DNA from 3 places in the Janthinobacterium sp. C22 genome. Region 2 is predicted to be linked to each of the others. Evidence: predicted binding sites of a transcription regulator. Region 2 holds the regulator's gene; each other region holds the start of a gene.

Region 1 (4,748 bases), 2.8 Mb from region 2:
CTGTTGCGCGTGCTGCAGGAGCGCCGCGTGCGCAGGCTGGGCGGCAGTGCCGACGAAGCCGTCGACGTGCGCATCCTGTGCGCCAGCCAGCATGGCCTGGCGCGCGGCGTGGCCGCCGGCACGTTCCGCCAGGACCTGTTTTACCGCCTGAATGTGATCGAGCTGGCGCTGCCGCCGCTGCGCGAGCGGCGCGGCGATCTGCAGGTATTATGTGAGGTGATCCTCGCGCGCCTGTCGCCACGCCGGACCGTGAGCCTGGCGCCGCCCGTGCTGGCGGCCCTGGCCGCGTATGCGTTTCCCGGCAATGTGCGCGAACTGGAAAACGTGCTGGAGCGGGCGCTGGCCTTTGCCGACGGCGGCGTGATCGCGCTCGACGGGCTGGCCTTGCCGTCCGCGGCGGGCAGTATGCCGTTGCGGGCGGCGCCGGCACCGCCGCACTTGCCGGAGCGGCAACTGTGCCTGCCCGGCATGGCGGCATATGGCATGGCCCCCATCCTGCCGCTGGACGTGTATCTGCGCCAGGCCGAGCGCGACATGATCCTGCAGGCGCTGGTGCAGGCGCGCTACCACCGCGCGCGGGCGGCGCGCCAGCTGGGCCTGAGCGTGCGCCAGTTGCGTTACCGCATGCAGAAATTGACGATACAGGAAGCCTTACTTGATGAGCGCATGGACGATAGATGAAGACGGCTGGTGCGACGGCGCGCTGCGCTATGACTCCCCTACCACGATGCGCGCCCGGACGGTGCGCAGGTCGACTTGCTGGTGATTCATAACATCAGCTTGCCGGGCGGCCACTTCGGCGGGCCGCATGTGTCGGACTTGTTTACGGGCCGGGTAGATTATAATGCCGATCCTTCTTTCGCCGACCTGCGTGGCTTGCAGGTGTCGGCGCACTTTTTGTGCGGCGCGATGGCGCGCTGTTGCAATATGTTTCTACTGATCAACGTGCCTGGCATGCGGGCGCGTCCATGTTCGAAGGACGCCCGCAGTGCAATGGCTATTCGATCGGTATCGAAATGGAAGGCTCGGACTTTGTCCCCTTTCAGCGGCAGCAATACCGCGTGCTGGCGCTGCTGACGGCGGCGCTGGTGGCGCGCTACGGGCTGTCCCAGGTACGTGGCCACGAGCATATCGCGCCGGGAAGGAAGACGGATCCGGGGCCGTTTTTTGACTGGCATTTTTACCAAGTATGCTGGCTGGAAACCCTGCGCGGGCAGCCTGCGTTAGCGCTTACTTCGCGGGGATTGGGCTTTCCATCCATACCCTGAAAAGTCAACCGAAATCGTATATGAAAATACAAAAAATTACGCCCGCGGATGCCGGAAAACTATTGCATCGCCCTTCGATGGGCACTACAATTAGTGAAGAAGTTGGATGTAAAGACTATATGTAGTGCCATCACAGACGTTTTCAGAATTATTGTCAAAGCTACCCGGATTGCTGATAAAGCACTGGAACTGGCGGTTTATCACCCTTGATCGTGTTTCGCGCCAGCCGGGCAGTGCGGTGTGGCGATATGGATTCTGACACGGTTGTATGCATTATGAATTTACTATTTAGCAACAAATATCTGAAGAAACCCTGATTATCGGGCGTTCTATTCAACAACACACGCGGCAGCAAAACTGCAGGCTGACTTTAGCTGACAACGGGAGCTTCAATGCAATCACCACAAGATATTTCCATCCATCCAACGCCAGTATCGCCAGCGCCAGGCGCGGCCAACAGCGTGGCGAGCACGGGCGCGGCATTGGGCGACTATCGCATCATCCGCCGCAACGGCGCGGTGGTGGCATTTGAGCCTTCGAAGATCGCCATCGCCATGACCAAGGCGTTTTTGGCCGTTAACGGCGGCCAGGGCGCAGCCTCGGCACGCATCCGCGAACTGGTGGAACAGCTGACCGACGGCGTCGTCGCCGCGCTGGTGCGCCGCCATCCGGGCGGCGGCACCTTCCATATCGAAGACGTGCAAGACCAGGTGGAACTGTCGCTGATGCGTTCGGGCGAGCACGACGTGGCGCGTGCCTACGTGCTGTACCGTGCCAAGCACATGGAAGAGCGCCGCCTGCAGAAGGAAGCGCAAGGCGCTTCCGCGCAAGTTTCCGCACCACAATTGAACGTGCTTGATAACGGCGTGCGCCGCCTGCTGGACATGCAGGAAGTGCGCGACCTGATCAACGCCGCCTGCGCCGGCCTGGAAAAGCACGTCGATGCCGACGCCATCCTGGCCGAGACCGTGAAGAACCTGTACGACGGCGTGCCCGTCGAAGAGCTGCACAAGTCGGCCATCCTGGCGGCGCGCGCGCTGATGGAAAAAGACCCGGCCTACAGCCAGGTCACGGCCCGCATCCTGCTGCACACGGTGCGCAAGGAAGTGTTCGGCAAGGAAGTGCCGCAAGCGGCGGCGGCCGCCGAATACCTGACGTATTTCCCGCAATATATCGCCAAGGGCATCGCCGCCGAGCTGCTGAACCCGGTACTCGCCAGTTTCGACCTGGAACGCCTGGCGAAAGCCATCGTCGCCGACCGCGACTTGCAGTTCGGCTACATCGGCCTGCAAACCCTGTACGACCGCTACTTCCTGCACATCCAGGACGTGCGCATCGAAATGCCGCAAGCGTTCTACATGCGCGTGGCCATGGGCCTGGCGCTGAACGAAGCGGACCGCGAAGCGCGCGCCATCGAGTTCTACAGCCTGCTGTCCTCGTTCGACTTCATGAGCTCGACCCCGACCCTGTTCAATTCGGGCACCCTGCGCTCGCAGCTGTCGTCGTGCTACCTGAGCACCGTCTCCGATGACCTGGAAGGCATCTACGACGCCATCAAGGACAACGCGCTGCTGGCCAAGTTCGCCGGCGGCCTGGGTAACGACTGGACGCCGGTGCGCGCCCTGGGCGCCCACATCAAGGGCACCAACGGCAAGTCGCAAGGCGTGGTGCCGTTCCTGAAAGTGGTCAACGACACGGCCGTGGCAGTCAACCAGGGCGGCAAGCGCAAGGGCGCCGTCTGCGCCTACCTGGAAACCTGGCACATGGACATCGAGGAATTCCTCGACCTGCGCAAGAACACGGGCGACGACCGCCGCCGCACGCACGACATGAACACGGCGAACTGGATTCCCGACATGTTCATGAAGCGCGTCATGGAAAAAGGCGAATGGACCCTGTTCTCGCCGTCGGACACGCCTGACCTGCACGACAAGGTCGGCAAGGCCTTTGAACAGGCTTACCTGGGCTACGAAGCCAAGGCCGCCGCCGGCGAAATCCGCGTCTTCAAGAAGATCGCGGCGCTGGACCTGTGGCGCAAGATGCTGTCGATGCTGTTCGAAACGGGCCACCCATGGATCACGTTCAAGGATCCGTGCAACATCCGCAGCCCGCAGTCGCACGTCGGCGTCGTCCACAGCTCGAACCTGTGCACGGAAATCACGCTGAACACGGGCCCTGACGAAATCGCCGTCTGCAACCTCGGTTCCGTCAACATGCCGGCGCACATGAAGGAAGGCAAGCTCGATCACGTCAAGCTGGCCAAGACCATCCGCACCGCCATGCGCATGCTCGACAACGTCATCGACATCAATTACTACGCCGTCGACAAGGCGCGCAACTCGAACATGCGCCACCGTCCGGTCGGCATGGGCATCATGGGCTTCCAGGACTGCCTGCACATGATGCGCGTGCCGTTCGCCTCGGACGCCGCCGTGTCGTTTGCCGACACCTCGATGGAAGCCGTCTGCTACTACGCCTACCTGGCGTCGACGGAACTGGCCGAAGAGCGCGGCCGCTATGAATCGTACGCCGGTTCGCTGTGGGACCGCGGCATCCTGCCGCAGGACTCGGTCAAACTGCTGGCCGAAGAGCGCGGCGGCTACCTGGAAGTCGATTCCTCGTCGGCCATGGACTGGACTCCGGTGCGCGAACGCATCGCCAAGTTCGGCATGCGCAATTCGAACTGCGTGGCGATCGCCCCGACGGCGACGATTTCGAACATCATCGGCGTCTCGGCCTGTATCGAGCCGACGTTCCAGAACCTGTACGTGAAATCGAACCTGTCGGGCGAATTCACCGAGATCAACGGCTACCTGGTGCGCGACCTGAAGGCGCGCGACCTGTGGGATGAAGTCATGATCTCCGACCTGAAGTACTTCGACGGCTCGCTGGTGAAGATCGACCGCATCCCGCAAGACCTGCGCGATATCTACGCCACCGCCTTTGAAGTGTCGCCAAGCTGGCTGGTGGAAGCGGCTTCGCGTCGCCAGAAGTGGATCGACCAGGCCCAGTCGCTGAACATCTACATGGCTGGCGCCTCGGGCAAGAAACTGGACGAGACCTACAAGCTGGCATGGCTGCGTGGCCTGAAAACCACCTACTACCTGCGTACCATCGCCGCTACCCACATGGAGAAATCGACCTCCAAGACGGGCGCCCTGAACGCCGTGGCAGTCGATGGCGGCATGTCGGCCAGCGCACAGAGCGCCCAGGCAGCCGTCGTGGCGGCAGCAGCAGTGGCCGTGGCGCCGGTAGTGGCAGCGGCGGCGGATGACGCCGATGGCGAAGCCTGCTATCTGCGTCCCGGTGATGACGGCTTTGAAGAGTGCGAAGCCTGCCAGTAAGATTTTAGTTGTCAGCCCAGAACTTCTGGGCTGATTCAATGTTGTCAATGTCCGCATTGTCCGATTCAACGGGCCTGTTGCGGATCGCCGGCTCGCCGGCATGGAAAGGAAGAAGAATATGTCGTTGTCTTGGGAT
Region 2 (4,748 bases):
TTGCTTGCGCGCCTGGCGCACGGCAAACATCTTGCGGAAAATATAGGTCCAGCTGGTCAGGGAAATCAGCAGCAGCAGGGCCATGATCAGTTGCACGATCAAATGGGCATTGGTGATGAGCGCGAGGAAAGAAAGATCTTGTGTAACGTTCATTGGCTGGCAGTCTGTTGGGTGAATTATCCGGGAGTGGCGGTAGGGCTCAGGCGGCGCGCATGCGGGCCGCGACGGCATCGGGCACGGCGCGCGGGCGCAGTGCCGAGTCGACGCAGCCGATCTTGACGCGGGCAGTGTTGAGCAGGCGGTCGCCGCACCAGGCTTGTTGCAGGAAAACGATGGAGGCGCGCCCCATTTTTTCTATGCTTAGGGTCAATCTTACCGTGTCATCGAGCCTGGCTGGCGCATGATAGTCGGCGTTGACGCTTTTGACAACGAACATCGCGTCGTGCTGTTCCAGCAATTGCTGCTGGCCCACGTCGATGGCGCGCAGCCATTCGGTGCGCGCGCGTTCGAAGAATTTCAGGTAATTTGCGTAATAGACGATGCCGCCGGCGTCGGTGTCTTCATAGTAGACACGTACGTTCCAGGTAAAGACTGAAGGCATGTTTATTGCGCCAGTAGTGAGATTGAGCAACATTTTACGCGATTTTTCTTCTTGTGACTGTGGGCGCTTGCTGGAAAGCCATGCAAAAGCTGCATATAAGTTGCACCGCAGCATTGTAAATCCGGCGTGTGCAATGGCAAGCCTCGTAACATACGCTTACAAGCCGCAGCCAGGTTTAAGCCCAGCTTAAGCACCGCGCGCGCGCGCCGGGGCGGCCTGCGGCCGTGCTCTGGCTGCGGTGGCGCGCGGCGATTATAGCTGCACGGTTGCATTCCTTGCTCAATTTGGGCACTTAACTTACAATTTGACTTCCATTACGTCTCACGTGACTGGCGAAAAGTCGGGCGATCTCCATGAGTGGCGATCGGCAAACCGGCGAAAGGTGGGCACCCACCGGGAAACGTGAGATTTTTCATCAGCCGTTCGCCTGGGTAGCCACTATGGAAAAGCACGAAGAGGCTGCCCGTCCAATGTTGTTATTCACTTAACGCCGGCTCCCCTCATTCGATCCAACCTGCCAGTACAAGCACCCTCATACTTGGAGTTTTTACATGTTTGCAAAAGATCATACCCTCGCCAACGTCGATCCTGAATTGTTCGCCGTCATTCAAAAAGAAAACACGCGCCAGCACGACCACATCGAACTGATCGCGTCGGAGAACTACACGTCGCCAGCCGTAATGGAAGCGCAAGGCTCGCAGCTGACGAACAAGTACGCCGAAGGCTATCCAGGCAAGCGCTACTACGGCGGCTGCGAATACGTCGACGTGGCCGAGCAACTGGCCATCGACCGCGTGAAGCAGCTGTTCGGCGCCGAATGCGCGAACGTGCAGCCGAATTCCGGCTCGCAGGCGAACCAGGGCGTGTTCTTCGCCATGCTGAAACCGGGCGACCTGATCATGGGCATGTCGCTGGCCGAAGGCGGCCACCTGACCCACGGCATGCCGCTGAACATGTCCGGCAAATGGTTTGACGTCGTGTCGTATGGCTTGACTGCGGAAGAAGACATCGACTACGAGGCGATGGAACGCCTGGCCCGCGAGCGCAAGCCGAAGCTGATCATTGCCGGCGCGTCCGCGTTCTCGAAAAAGATCGACTTCGAACGCTTCGGCAAGATCGCCAAGGAAGTGGGCGCCTACTTCATGGTCGACATGGCCCACTACGCGGGCCTGATCGCCGCCGGCCTGTACCCGAACCCGGTGCCGTTCGCCGACTTCGTCACCTCGACCACACACAAATCCTTGCGCGGCCCGCGCGGCGGCATCATCCTGATGAAGGCCGAACACGAAAAAGCCATCAACTCGGCCATCTTCCCCGGCATCCAGGGCGGCCCGCTGATGCACGTGATCGCCGGCAAGGCCGTCGCCTTCAAGGAAGCGCTGAGCCCTGAATTCGTCGAATACCAGAAGCAAGTGATCAAGAACGCCGACGTGCTGGCGAAAACCCTGATCAAGCGCGGCCTGCGCATTGTTTCCGGCGGCACCGAGTCGCACGTCATGCTGGTCGACCTGCGCGCCAAGAACCTGACGGGCAAGGAAGCCGAAGCCATCCTCGGTTCCGCGCACATCACCTGCAACAAGAACGGCATCCCGAACGACCCGCAAAAACCCTTCGTCACCTCGGGCATCCGCCTGGGCAGCCCGGCGATGACGACGCGCGGTTTCAAGGAAGCGCAAGCGGAAGAAGTGGGCAACCTGATCGCCGACGTGCTGGACAATCCGCATGACGCCGCCACCATCGAGCGCGTGAAAGCGGCCGTGAAGGTGCTGGCCGACGCGCACCCTGTGTACGCAGCATAATTATTTGTCCAGAATGTGTCATACGGAGTAAGATTCTGTATGACACATTCCTTCGTGCCCCAGGGCGCCCGGAGTGATTCGGGCGCCCTTTGTACAAGGGCGGCGATTTCCCGCAATTATTACTATAAAGTTGTAGCCAGCCCATGAAATGTCCATTTTGCCAGCACGGCGACACCCAGGTTCTCGATACGCGCGTATCGGAGGAAGGGGATGCCATTCGGCGCCGCCGCCGCTGCGGCAAATGCGACAAGCGTTTCACGACCTACGAACGCATTGAACTTATCATGCCGGCCGTCGTCAAAAAGAATGGCAGCCGGACGGAGTTCGCTGCGGATAAGTTGCGCGGCAGTTTGATGCTGGCCTTGCGCAAGCGTCCCGTCGCGGCCGCCTCGGTGGATACGGCCATCGCCTCCATCCAGGAAAAACTGCTGACCAGCGGCTTGCGTGAAGTCGATTCCGGCTATATCGGCGAACTCGTCATGCAGGAACTCAAGCGCCTCGACAAGATCGCCTACATCCGCTTTGCCTCAGTGTATAAAAATTTCGAAGACCTGGCCGAGTTCCAGGATGCGATTGCCGAAGTGGGGCAGGCGCGCAAGCCCTGACGCTCACTTTATCGGCGACGGGGCCGCTCATGCGCCCCGTTTTGCGCCCCGTTTTCAACACGCCAGCGTTCGCCTGGCAAGCGGCCTGATCAATCCCTACGCTGTTCTTCCCACCTTATCGCCGTGTTGTTTGCGCCAGCGCAGATCCGGATTTTTGCACGCGCCTATCTTGTAGCTGGGCCGCCTGTTCTTGCGACTCTTTCTGCGGAAGGGAGCAAGGCATGCGCAATGGCGGTCGCGACAAGTTTCTGGCCGGTGGCAGCAGCCTCGTCGAGGTGTTGGTGTCGCTGCTGCTGTTGGCGCTGGGCCTGCTCGGCGCCAGCATTTTGCAACTGCATTCCCTGCGCGCGCGCCACGAGTCAGCTCTGTTGTCGGCGGGCGCGCAGCTGGCAGCTGGCATGGCCGAGCGCATGCGCGCGAACGGCGTGCTCATGAATGGCCCCGATGCCAGCAATCCCTATTTGAACGTAGCCTACGCGGCGGCGGACGGCGCCGACGCTGGCGGTGGTGCACCCGACTGCTTCGGCGCTGCTGCCTGCAGCGCGGCCGAACTGGCGCAATTCGACATCGCCGAGTGGGAACAGCAACTGCATGCGGCCTTGCCCGGCGCGCGCCTGCATATCTGCCGCGATGCCTCTGTCTGGGATGCCGCCGCGCAGGGCTTGCACTGGGCGTGCAGCGGCGGCAAGGGCGCGCCCATCGTCATCAAGCTGGGCTGGCGCGGCCGCTTGCCCGATGGCTCGCCCGCCGTGAATGGGGCAGGCGAGTCGCTGCCCAGGCTGGCATTCCAGCTGGGCGGAGGCGGCGCATGAACGGCGTGCATGCCGCGTGGCACCGGCATCGCGGCCTGAGCCTGGTCGAGCTGCTGGTGGTGCTGTCGCTGGGCGCGCTGCTGATGCTGGCCGCCAGTAGCGTGCTGCTGGCGGCCAGCGGCAGCTATGGCGACCAGTCCGCCAGCGCGCGCCTGGACGACAATGGCCGCTATGCGCTCGACACCATCGCCCGAGCCGTGCGCCAGACGGCATATGTGAACTGGGACAGCAGCGCCGCGCCCGTCGCCCATGCCGATGACGACAGCGCGAATGTCGCCGGGCTCGACGCGCGCAGCCTGGGCAAGAACAGCGACGGCATCAGCGGCGCCTTGCCCGGCGCCCTGCATGGCAGCGACGTGCTGGCCCTGCGCTATTACGGCGCCGGCAAGGAGGAGGGCGGCGACGGGTCCGTGCTCAATTGCGCCGGTTTCGGCGTGGGGGCCGCGCAAACGGAGGCGCAGCGGGGCTGGAGCATCTTCTATGTGGCCCAGGGCGCCGATGGCGATGGCGAACTGCGCTGCAAATACCGTGGCGCGAACGGCTGGGGCGCGGACGCCGTCATCCGCGGCGTCGACGGTTTCCAGGTGCTGTATGGCCTCGACACGGATACGCCGCCCGACGGCGTGGCGAACCGCTATGTCAATGCCGGCGCGCTCGACGCCTACGATGCGGCGCTGGTGCTGGCGGGTGCCGACGCGGCCGCGCGCCAGCGCGATTTGCGCCGCCGCACGCACTGGAAGCGCGTGGCCAGCGTGCGCGTGGCGCTGTTGCTGCATGGTGAGGCGGGCCAGGCGGACAAGATGGCGGAACTGGGGCCGGCGCAGTTCGACCTGTTCGGCAAGGCGTATGCGGAGGCGCACGGCGCCGGCGACACGGGTGTGCGCATCGCGCGCGCGTCCTTGCCCGCCGCGACGCGCTCCCGGCTGCGGCA
Region 3 (4,748 bases), 510 kb from region 2:
TCCGCGCCCGCCTCGATCAGCGCCTGCGTCGACAGCACCACTTCCTTGCCGGCGGCGGCCAGCATGTCGGCGATATCGAGCCAGTCGGCCAGGCGCAGCTCATGCCGGCGCGAGCAGACGGTTTCGCCCAGATACACGATATCGACGGCGGTACCGGCGATCTGCTGGTAAAACTCGAAGACGGTGGCGCGCGGCCAGTAGTACAGCAAGGGACCCAAAGAGAGTTTTAGCATGCCTTTTCCAATATTTTTAAGTTACAAAACCGTAGCGAGCGGCTCGCGGCGGGGCCGAGAAGCGCAGCCGTGCTCCAGCACGGTGAGCATCGCAGGCCGCGCCCCGGGACGCGCAGTAGGTTTTGCTATTTCCAGGAGCGGTGATACGCGCCCAAGGTGTGCTGCTGGCCCTCGGCCAGCTTGTCCATGGCCGCCATCCAGCCCGGCTTGACGGCGTAGCGCGCATTGCCTTCGCGGCAGGCGTCGATCGCTTCGCGCCACACGCGCGTCACCTGCGCCACATACGCGGGGCTGCGCTGGCGTCCTTCGATCTTCACGGCGCGCACGCCCATGGCGATCAGCTGCGGCAGCAGCGCCAGCGTGTTCAGGCTGGCCGGCTCCTCGATGGCGTAATACTCTTCGTCGTTGACTTCGAAACGCCCCTTGCACAGGGTCGGATAGCTGGCGTTTTCGCCCGGCGCATAGCGGTCGATCAGCACGCCGTTCAGGCGCGATTCGAGGCCGTTCGGCGTTTCCAGCCAGCGCACGGATTTCGCCGGCGAACACACGCCGTGCGTGTTCGGTGCCTCGCCCGTCGCATACGAGGACAGCGCGCAGCGTCCCTCGACCATCACGCACAGGCTGCCGAAGCCGAAGACCTCGATCTCGACTTCCGTCTTGGCGATCAATTGCTCGACCTGCGCCATCGACAGCACGCGGGGCAGCACGGCGCGGGCGATGCCGAAGTGTTCATGGTAAAAATTGATGGCTTCGTAGTTGGTGGCCGAGCCCTGCACGGACAGGTGCAGGCGCAGCTGCGGGTGGTGCTCGCTTGCATACGCCATCAAGCCCGGATCGGCCACGATCATGGCGTCGATGCCGGCCTGCGCGGCGCGGTCGATGGCGCTGCGCCACACGGCCCAGTTGTGCGGCTGCGGATAGGTGTTCAGCGCCAGCAGCACCTTGCGTCCATATTGGTGGGCGTAGCGCACGCCCTCGGCGATGGCCTTCTCGTCGAAATTGAGGCCGGCGAAATTGCGCGCATTGGTGGCGTCGCGAAAGCCCAGGTAGACGGTGTCGGCGCCATTGTCGACGGCCGCTTTCAAGGCGGGCAGGCTGCCGGCGGGGCAGACCAGTTCCAGCGGTCCGGCCACGCGGGTGGCGGTGGTTGATTCAAGCATCATGGTGTTCACAGTCCTGTATCGGCTCAGGGTGCAGACTATAGCCCCGCCCATACCGCCCAGTCCTTGACGCAGGTGAAGGAATGCATGCATGGCTGGCGCGCGTTCAACTTGCTTGACCTGGCTGTAAAATGCCCCCTTTTCTCCCTGTCCGATTGCCCGCCATGCCCCGCAAACCGCTGCTGATCTTCCTGCTCACCCTGTTCCTCACCGTGCTGCAGGTGCAGTGGGCCGCGCCCACGGAAGGCTATGTCGAAGAAAAGCTCTCCATCCTGTCGCCCGAGATACTGGGCGCGTATCCCGGCGTGCTGCTGCTGTTCCTGCAAGCCGTCTTCGCCCGCCGCGCCATGCCCGTGGTGCGCCAGGCCGCCATCAGCACGGGCTTGCTGGCCTTGTACTGGCTGCTGGCGAACTACGTCACGTTCGATATCCGCGTCGCCAGCTGGAGCACCTTCTCGCCGCTGGAAATCTGGGCGCACGTGCTGCCCGCCTCCAGCATCAGCATCGCCGCCTGCGCCGCCGCGCATTTTGGCCTGAGCTGCTTCATCCTGCACCAGGGACGCGCGAAAAAGTAAACGGGGGATGCTTTTTTCACCTGCATCAAGGATTCGCCACGCAACTGCACGCGCCCTTTGACGTCACTATATTTAGTGATTAATCTCCATAAAAACACCGCATGTTGTGTTTATTGGAGGTTTCATGACGACAAATGCAGTTCCATCCATGCGCGGCCAGGTCGATGTCGCCGCGTCCATCAATGAATACCTGGACCGGCGCGACTGGCGTGTCAACGCCAACGCCAACCAGGGTTACTCGCTGGGCGGCCTGATACTCAACGTGTCGGGCAAGGTCATCGCCAACTACTGGCTGGACCAGGTGTATCCGCCGGAAGTGGGCGCGGCGCACCGCGAAGCGGCGCTGCACATCCACGACCTCGACATGCTGGCCGGCTATTGCGCCGGCTGGTCGCTGCGCACCCTGCTGCACGAAGGCTTGAATGGCGTGCCGGGCAAGATCGAATCGGGTCCGCCCAAGCACATGTCGAGCGCCATCGGCCAGATCGTCAATTTCCTCGGCACCCTGCAGAACGAATGGGCCGGCGCGCAGGCGTTCAGCTCCTTCGACACCTATATGGCGCCCTACATCCGCCAGGACAGCCTGCGCTACGAAGACGTGCGCCAGTACATGCAGGAGCTGATCTTCAACCTCAACGTGCCATCGCGCTGGGGCACGCAGACGCCGTTCACCAACCTCACCTTCGACTGGGTCTGCCCGGACGACCTGCGCGATCAGATTCCCGTCATCGCCGGCCAGGAGATGGACTTCAGCTATGGCGAGCTGCAGGCGGAGATGGACATGATCAACCGCGCCTATATCGAGATCATGATGGCGGGCGACGCCAAGGGCCGCGTCTTCACCTTCCCCATCCCCACCTACAACATCACCGAGGATTTCGACTGGCATAGCGAAAACGCGGAACGCCTGTTCGAGATGACGGCCCGCTACGGCCTGCCCTACTTCCAGAATTTCATCAATTCGGAACTCAAGCCGAACATGATCCGCTCCATGTGCTGCCGATTGCAGCTGGACTTGCGCGAACTGCTGAAAAGGGGCAATGGCCTGTTCGGTTCCGCCGAGCAGACGGGCTCCCTGGGCGTGGTGACGATCAACTGCGCGCGCCTGGGCCACCTGTGGCGCGGCGACGAAGCGGCGTTGATGGCGGACCTGGACCGCCTGCTGGAACTGGGCAAGACCAGCCTGGAAATCAAGCGCCGCACCATCGAGGAACTGATGCAGCAGGGCCTGTTCCCGTATACGAAGCGCTACTTGGGTACCCTGCGCAACCACTTTTCCACCCTGGGCGTGAACGGCATCAACGAGATGATCCGCAATTTCAGCGGCGACGCCTGGGACATCACGAGTCCCGAGGGCCATGCGCTGGCGATCCGCCTGCTCGACCACGTGCGCGCCCGCATGGTGGCCTTCCAGGAAGAGACGGGCCATATGTACAACCTGGAAGCGACGCCGGCCGAAGGCACGACGTACCGCTTTGCCCGCGAAGACCGCAAGCGCTATCCCGCCATCCTGCAGGCGGGCACCGTCGACAATCCATACTATACAAATTCGTCGCAGCTGCCCGTCGGCCACACGGACGACCCGTTCGAGGCGCTCGAATTGCAGGATGCGCTGCAGCGCAAGTACACGGGCGGCACGGTGCTGCACCTGTACATGACGGAAGCGCTGTCGGACGCGAATGCCTGCCGCGAGCTGGTGAAACGCGCCCTGAGCCGCTTCTCGCTGCCCTACATCACCGTCACGCCCACGTTTTCCATCTGCCCGCGCCACGGCTATCTGGCCGGCAAACATGAATTCTGCCCCACCTGCGACGCGGAGCTGATCGCCCGCAAGCAGGCCCACCCTGCTCCATCACTTGAGGAAACGCCATGAACGCACGTCCCGACTTCACTCCCGCCATCACCCTGCTCGACACCGAACGCCAGCGCTGCGAAATCTGGACCCGCGTGATGGGCTACCACCGCCCCGTCGCCTCGTTCAACATCGGCAAGCAGGGCGAATTCCACGAGCGCCAGTACTTTACGGAAGCGAGCGCCCGGCTTGGCCAGCCCGCCTGCCATGGCTGAGTTGAAAGTGGGCGGCCTGACGCCCTTTTCCGCCACCGACTACCCGGGCAAGCTGGCCGCCGTGGTCTTCGTGCAGGGCTGCCCCTGGCGTTGCGGCTATTGCCACAATCCGCACTTGCAGGCGCGCACGCCGGCAGGCGCCATGCCGTGGCAGGACGTCCTGACCTGGCTGCGCCGCCGCGTGGGCCTGGTCGACGCCGTCGTCTTCAGCGGCGGCGAGGCGTGCATGGACCCGGCGCTGGGGCGCGCCATGCAGGACGTCCAAGCGCTGGGTTTCGGCATCGGTCTGCACACGGCCTGCATCTATCCGCAGCGCCTGCAGGAAGTGCTGCCCCTGGTCGACTGGGTCGGCTTCGACATCAAGGCGCCGTTTGCCGACTATCGCCATGTGACCCGCGTGGCCGGCAGCGGCGACCCGGCGCGCGCCTGCCTCGACGCCATCCTCGCCAGCGGCGTCGCCTACGAATGCCGCACCACCACCCACCCGGACCTGCTGCCGGACGCACAGCTGCTGGCCCTGGCCGCCGCCCTGGCCGCGAAAGGCGTCGACAACTACGTGCTGCAGCAGTTCCGCGCCGAAGGCTGCGCGGACGCGGCGCTGTCCGGCCGCTCCCTGCACGGCTATCCGGCGGCGGCTACTTTGGCGCAAATCGGCGCCATGTTTCCGCGATTTACATTCCGTAATCATGGCAGTTGATCCAGCCGCCACATAA

The links. Region 2 encodes NrdR, which represses ribonucleotide reductase genes. Its sites were predicted from a motif close to CACNANATNTNGTG; they were not measured.
Region 1: a site for NrdR is predicted at 1,382-1,395, ahead of ACRHIG_RS07425 (ribonucleoside-diphosphate reductase subunit alpha). Genes of this name have one in related genera too.
Region 3: a site for NrdR is predicted at 2,033-2,046, ahead of ACRHIG_RS23320 (ribonucleoside triphosphate reductase). Genes of this name have one in related genera too.

Annotation. Positions count from the first base shown of each region.
Region 1 covers NZ_CP193659.1:1,613,943-1,618,690, forward strand. The annotation lists gene ACRHIG_RS07415 (sigma 54-interacting transcriptional regulator) at 1-681, shown strand, start outside; partial or broken gene ampD (1,6-anhydro-N-acetylmuramyl-L-alanine amidase AmpD) at 659-1,268, shown strand; gene ACRHIG_RS07425 (ribonucleoside-diphosphate reductase subunit alpha) at 1,661-4,612, shown strand; gene ACRHIG_RS07430 (ribonucleotide-diphosphate reductase subunit beta) at 4,731-4,748, shown strand, end outside.
Region 2 covers NZ_CP193659.1:5,489,999-5,494,746, reverse strand. The annotation lists gene tolQ (protein TolQ) at 1-153, opposite strand, end outside; gene ybgC (tol-pal system-associated acyl-CoA thioesterase) at 200-601, opposite strand; ZMP/ZTP riboswitch at 917-1,041, shown strand; gene glyA (serine hydroxymethyltransferase) at 1,153-2,400, shown strand; gene nrdR (transcriptional regulator NrdR) at 2,544-3,005, shown strand; gene pilV (type IV pilus modification protein PilV) at 3,227-3,817, shown strand; gene ACRHIG_RS25670 (PilW family protein) at 3,814-4,748, shown strand, end outside.
Region 3 covers NZ_CP193659.1:4,980,627-4,985,374, forward strand. The annotation lists gene ubiV (ubiquinone anaerobic biosynthesis protein UbiV) at 1-233, opposite strand, end outside; gene ubiU (ubiquinone anaerobic biosynthesis protein UbiU) at 359-1,396, opposite strand; gene ACRHIG_RS23315 (hypothetical protein) at 1,558-1,968, shown strand; gene ACRHIG_RS23320 (ribonucleoside triphosphate reductase) at 2,093-3,841, shown strand; gene nrdD (anaerobic ribonucleoside-triphosphate reductase) at 3,838-4,035, shown strand; gene ACRHIG_RS23330 (anaerobic ribonucleoside-triphosphate reductase activating protein) at 4,028-4,732, shown strand.